2 regions of the Erwinia sp. Eh17-17 genome follow, and region 1 is predicted to be linked to the other one. Evidence: predicted binding sites of a transcription regulator. Region 1 holds the regulator's gene; the other holds the start of a gene.
The links. Region 1 encodes Fur, which represses iron uptake genes when iron is present. Its sites were predicted from a motif close to ATAATAATGAGAACNACTATCAA; they were not measured.
Positions count from the first base shown of each region.

Region 2: the regulator Fur is predicted to act here: its motif matches at 2,077-2,099, upstream of exbB (tol-pal system-associated acyl-CoA thioesterase).

Region 1 is NZ_JBDFQT010000002.1:587,975-591,376, forward strand. It holds gene ybfE (LexA regulated protein) at 1-202, shown strand, start outside; gene fldA (flavodoxin FldA) at 343-873, shown strand; gene fur (ferric iron uptake transcriptional regulator) at 1,268-1,711, shown strand; gene ABEH87_RS08150 (beta-N-acetylhexosaminidase) at 1,767-3,402, opposite strand, start outside.
Region 2 is NZ_JBDFQT010000006.1:72,789-76,190, forward strand. It holds gene ABEH87_RS15920 (DedA family protein) at 1-552, opposite strand, end outside; gene metC (cystathionine beta-lyase) at 729-1,919, opposite strand; gene exbB (tol-pal system-associated acyl-CoA thioesterase) at 2,168-2,902, shown strand; gene exbD (TonB system transport protein ExbD) at 2,908-3,330, shown strand.

The sequences.
Region 1 (3,402 bases):
GCTAACGCGTGATGAGCAGCTGCGTATCAATAAACGCAATCAGCTTAAGCGTGATAAAGTGCGCGGCCTGAAACGCGTTGAGCTGAAAATGAACAGCGAGGCGGTAGATGTCCTGAACCAGCTGGCTTTCGAGCGTAATATGAGCCGCAGCGAGCTGATTGAAGAGATGCTGCTGGAACAGTTGCAGCGCCATCAGCCCTGAGCGTATCCGGGCCTTAGCACTCAGCGACAAAACCAGCAGTATTACTCGTTTATCCGCTCACAGCGGTCTGTTATCATTAACGCTATCTGCGAAAAATCAGCAGTCTCCATATCATTAAGATTCAAGAGGTTATTAAACTCATGGCACTCGTCGGCATTTTCTTTGGTAGCGATACAGGTAATACCGAAAACATTGCAAAAATGATCCAGAAGCAACTGGGGAAAGATGTTGCAGAAGTTCGTGATATTGCTAAAAGCAGCAAAGAAGACCTTGAAGCCTTTGATATTCTGCTGCTCGGCATCCCCACCTGGTACTACGGTGAGGCCCAGTGCGACTGGGATGACTTCTTCCCGACGCTGGAAGAGATCGACTTCAACGGTAAACTGGTGGCGCTGTTTGGCTGTGGCGATCAGGAAGACTATTCCGAGTATTTCTGCGACGCAATGGGCACTATTCGCGACATCATCGAGCCGAACGGTGCGGTGATCGTTGGTCACTGGCCAAGTGAGGGCTATCATTTCGAAGCCTCTAAAGGCATGGCTGATGACAACCACTTCTTAGGCCTGGCCATTGACGAAGATCGCCAGCCTGAACTCACCAACGAGCGTGTTGATCGGTGGGTAAAACAGATTTTTGATGAGCTTCAGCTGCAAGACATCATCGAAGCATAACCACAACCACTTGATGTGGGAGGTATCTCACATCAAGAAAGTGGTTTTTCCTATAGAAGTAATAGATACATGTTTGTAACTTTCACCTGCAAAACTGTACAATAACCCCATCGGTTACCCGCTTTCTCAGCGCCTGCCCCTTTTTGAAGGACGTGAGTCGCCCAAAGGGCGATGAGATGAGGCAGATCGAAATGTTAACCTGACATAATTCGGGCGCGCGCTTCCCTGGATGTAATGACACTTATCCTTACATCCCTTGCGGTTTCAGGCATCCCTTTTGGTTTTCATTTCGCAGTATCAGTTCTATACTGAAACGCACTCGTTCTTAGCGCCGACCGATGTTCAGGGCTTTTCAGCCACTAAGTGACTAGCAAAGTAACAGGACAATATCCGCATGACTGACAATAACACCGCATTAAAGAAGGCCGGCCTGAAAGTCACGCTTCCCCGACTGAAAATTCTGGAAGTGCTTCAGGAGCCAGAGGGCCATCACGTCAGTGCGGAAGACTTGTACAAACGCCTGATTGATATGGGCGAAGAAATTGGTCTGGCCACGGTTTACCGCGTGCTGAACCAGTTTGATGACGCGGGGATCGTTACCCGCCACAACTTCGAAGGCGGTAAATCCGTTTTCGAACTGACCCAGCAGCACCACCACGATCATCTGATCTGCCTGGACTGCGGTAAAGTCATTGAATTCAGAGACGAATATATTGAGGAGCGTCAGCGTGAGATCGCTACGCGTCACGGTATCAAACTGAGTAACCATAGTCTGTATCTTTATGGTCACTGTTCTCTGGGCGACTGTCGTGAAGATGAGACGCTGCACGATAAATAATCTGCCAGGTTCAGTGTAAAAACCGGTGGCTCAGCCACCGGTTTTTTTATGCCTGCTATAACCGCTCTTCACGGCTGTAACGCAGCCCGTCGGCACTGACTGCCCGTATCAGCACCTCACCCACCGCGACCTCTGGCTGATGGTCATCATCGTAACGCTGCCAGCGTTTTCCAGCATCCGTGCTGTACTGAATGGTCAGGCCCGGTAACGCAATGTTTGCCTGCAGTTTCCCTCCGATGATATGTGCACCCGGCTGTGGCACACGGTAATCAATCCCGCGCCGATCCAGTTTTGCCAGTTCTCGCTGCCCGACAATATTAGCAAAACGCTGCCAGTCCTGGCGCAGAGCCTGGCGATCGACGAACTCAGTTTTACCACCGATATACTCTTTGCCCGCCTGGTAATCCTGCTCCCATGACGCCTGGTGCCACGCACGTTCAGCTACGGGCAGCACGTGCGGGAACATCATATAGTCGACATCAGCATCGCTACGTACCGTCTCACTCCACAGCTGGGCAGACAGGCCGTAAGCGCCTGCCCAGGCTTTATCAGACCTGGCACTGAAGGTATTTCCGTCGCGATCGACCGAGGTTTCAGCATTTTGCGGCAGGTTATCTGGTGCAAAGCTGAATATCTTACGTTCATCGTTGAAGCGCGTTCCCCAGTAATAACCCCGCTCCTGCGGGTTAACCTCATAGGGGAAATCCATATAGACATAGTCAGGGTTAGAGATGATCACCTGGTAGCCTTTATTCGCCCAGTCGCTGGCGCTGTCGTACCCTCCCCAGTAAAGCGTATCCCAGAAGTTAACGGCTACTTGCTTTGTCGCGAACTCCCCTGCATCGCGGGCATCTTTCAGGCCATCCTGCCATGCCTGCATACGGTCAATACCGTGAGACTTAGCCAGATGGCTGACCTTCAGCGCAAAATAGCTGGGAAGGTGGGCGAAGTCAGCGACCTTGCCCGCTTTTATCATCTTCTGACAGACTTGTGATTTTGCCCACGGCTTATCTTCACGGCTCAAATCAAGCAGCCCTTTTCCTTTTTCCGCACGACCGGGAAGAATATCGCTGTAGCCGGGACCAAAGTGGATATTTTTTGCCTCATCGCCGCCAAAATGCCAGCGTGTCAGCGGCTGCCCGGCCTGCTGATGCATGGCCTGAATTTCGCTTATCACTTTATCAACAAAGTGCAGCGAAGAGTCCAGGCAGGGATTGAGATAGCTGGTGCGATCGTAAAGCTGAACGGACGTCGTATTCGAGTTATCCGTCGGGTCGATAAGCCGGTATTCATTGGCTTCACTGACCTTGCCCTCTTTTATCAACCGCTGATGACGTGCTTCCATGGAGATCACAGCGGCTCTGGCATGTGCCGGCATATCCACTTCAGGGATCACCGTAATTCCACGGGCATCTGCATATTTCACTATTTCAATATAGTCGTCACGGCTGAAGAAACCGCTTCCGCTGGTGTTACTGAAGGGACCAGAACCCAGCTGCGGTAACAGGCAGTGTTGTTCACTCAGATCGTGACAGCGTCTGGCCCCCACGGTGGTCAGCTCCGGCAGGCCTGGAATCTCAATACGCCATCCTTCGTCATCAGTCAGATGAAAATGAAAAACGTTAATCTTCCAGGCAGCAAGCTGGTCCAGCATGCGCAGAATAACGGCCTTACTGTGGAAATTGCGCCCA
Region 2 (3,402 bases), on a different contig from region 1:
ATGGCGTTTGAAAAACGGCACCTGACTGATGGTGTAACCAAACCCGACCAGAATCGCCACCCACAGTAGTCCGCTCATCCAGTTAAATAGCTGAAAACGAGCACTTTTTAACCCTGCAATCCCCGCCAGCGTAGGCAGAATGGTGCGCACAAAGGCGAGAAAACGCCCGACCAGCAGCGCCATCAGACCGTGACGGTTAAACAGGTTCCATGCGCGTTGATGATATTGCGCGGGCAGATGCAGCAGCCAGCCTTTCACCAGCCGGGTATTCCCCAGCCAGCGGCCCTGTAAATATCCCAGCCAGCAGCCGAGGCTGGCCGCCGTGGTCAGAATCAACAGGGTAGGGATAAACGCCATCACTCCTTTAGCAATCATCGCCCCGGCCAGCAATAACAGGCTGTCACCGGGTAAAAATGCGGCAGGAAGCAGGCCGTTTTCCAGCAGCAGCGTCAGAAACATAATGCCGTAGACCACCCAAATCACATCCGGATTGGCCAGCGCGGCAAAGTCCTGATGCCAGAGCGCCTGAACAATCTCGTGTAGTACACCCATTCTATTTCCCGTTAACTCATTGCCATTATCGCTGGCGTAACAGCGTCCATCCTGTCACGCCCATTATGTTGGCCATTGCAACACCACCCGTTAGTGTAACTGTAAATACGTTCCAACATCTTGATCAAAGGCGCGAAGCCTGCGGGTCGTTAACATTTTGTTGAGGATCCAGTGCCTTACCCCTTTAAACGTTCGAAACCGGCGGCCAGATCGTCAATCAGATCGTCAACATTTTCCAGCCCGATGTGAACGCGTACCAGCGTACCGGTAAAATCAATGCCGCCCGCCGGGCGGATAGCGGCCAGTTCTTCCGGCTGATTAGCCAGAATCAGTGACTCATAGCCGCCCCAGGAGTACGCCATACTGAAATGGCGGAAGTTATCGAGGTAGTGCGCCAGCTGAACGTCGCTCAGTTTGTCCTTCAGTATAAAGGAAAACAGCCCGCTGCTGCCGGTAAAGTCACGCTGCCAGAACGCATGGCCTTTACACTGTGGCAGCGCCGGGTGATTGACCACGGCCACTTCGGGGCGTTCTGCCAGCCAGTGAGCGACGCGCAGGCCGCTCTCCTGGTGCTGACGCAGACGCACGGCCAGCGTGCGCAGGCCACGGCTGGCCATATAGGCGGTATCCGCGTCAACCATCTGCCCCATCAGATACGAGTTCTCCCGCAGCGTCTCCCAGCAGCGCGCACTGGCGACGGCGGTGCCGATCATCGCATCGGAATGGCCGATCAGATACTTGGTTCCTGCCTGAATGGAGATATCCACGCCAAAATCCAGCGCGCGGAACAGAATACCGGCCCCCCAGGTGTTATCGATCATCACGATCGCCTCAGGGGCTTTGTGGCGGATGGCGGCGACAATCGCCGGGATATCCTGCACTTCCATCGTGATCGAAGCCGGAGATTCCAGAAACACCACGCGCGTGTTGGGCTGCACGAGATCTGCAATTTCGCTGCCGGTGCTGTGATCGAACCAGGTTGTGGTCACCCCCAGCTTGCTGAGGATTTTGCTGCAAAAATCCTGCGTCGGTTCATACACGCTGCCGCTCATCAGCACATTATCCCCGGCGGAGACAAAGGCGAGGATGGCGTTGGAGACTGCCGCAGCGCCACACGGGTAGAGCGCACAGCCTGCGCCGCCTTCCAGTTCGGTCATCGCTTCCTGTAGCGAAAAATGAGTCAGGGTGCCGCGACGGCCATAGAACAGCTCACCGTCTGCCCGCCCGGCAGTGGCGCGCTTTTTATCCGCCACGGTGTCGAATACCAGCGAAGAAGCCCGCTGGATCACGCTGTTAACCGCGCCCTGGGTATAACGTTTGCTGCGTCCGGCGCGAATCAGTGCCGTTTCAATTTTTTCGCTGCTCATAAGAATCCTGTGTCATTTTTACCCTTTTTTTCAACGTTACCACGCCAGCCGTTCTGGTGATATTCGGTAAGAGGATAAGTGATGAAAATTCACTATCAGTGCTTTTAGCCGTTCTGCCAGTCAACGGTTTGTGCAAAAAACGCGCAGAACGTTGTAAATAGTAATGAGAACTACTATCAATTCCCGGCTGTTTTGGTATGATCGGCGATGGATTTTTCGCTTTCAGCAATTGACGTTGGAGACACAGCGTGACAAATGATTTGATGCAGATGGACCTTTCCGTCTGGGGCATGTACCAGCATGCAGACATCGTGGTTAAAGCGGTGATGATTGGCCTTCTGTTGGCATCCGTTGTCACCTGGGCCATTTTCTTCAGCAAAAGCATTGAGCTGAGCGCGGCGCGCAAGCGTCTGAAGCGCGAGCAGCAGCAGCTGGCCGGCGTACGTTCGCTGGAAGAAGCGTCACAGGTTTGTGAAGGCTTTAAAGGTCTCAGCCTCAGCGCGCTGCTGGTGAAAGAAGCGGAAAATGAGCTGGAACTCTCCGCCGGATCTGACGATAACAACGGCATCAAAGACCGTACCGGTTTTCGTCTTGAGCGCCGCGTGGCAGCCTTCAGCCGTCATGCCGGTCGCGGTAACGGCTTCCTCGCCACTATCGGGGCTATCGCGCCGTTTGTTGGTCTGTTCGGCACGGTATGGGGCATCATGAACAGCTTCATCGGCATCGCGAAGACGCAGACCACTAACCTGGCGGTTGTCGCTCCCGGCATTGCTGAAGCGCTGCTGGCGACGGCTATCGGCCTGGTTGCCGCTATCCCTGCGGTCGTGATCTACAACGTCTTTGCCCGCAGCATCGGCAGCTACAAAGCGTCTCTGGGCGATGTGGCCGCGCAGGTTCTGCTGTTACAGAGCCGTGACCTGGACCTTGCTGCCAGCGAAAGCGCACAGCGCGTTCAGCCCGCGCAGAAACTGCGGGTAGGTTAAGCACCATGGCCATGCGATTAAACGAAGATCTCGATAGCAACGGTGAAATGCATGAAATTAACGTGACGCCGTTTATCGACGTCATGCTGGTGCTGCTGATTATCTTTATGGTCGCCGCACCGCTGGCCACCGTTGACGTACGCGTCAATCTGCCTGCTTCCACCAGTTCCCCCCAGCCGCGCCCGGAAAAACCGGTCTATCTGTCGATCAAAGCTGACCGTCAGCTGTTTATCGGCAACGATGCAGTGACGGAAGAGACGCTGGTCGATACGCTGATTAAGCAGACTGAAGGCAAGAAAGATACCACTATCTTCTTCCAGGCCGATAAGTCAGTCGATTATGAAACGCTGATGAGCGTGATGGATAAACTGCGCCAGGCGGGATATCTGAAGATCGGTCTGATGGGGATGGAAACCGTCGGTAAATAAAATGTCTGCCTCTCTGGCCGACTGAAACCGTGCAGGGGGCGACCTTTTTTTCCGGTCGCCCCCTGGCAAATC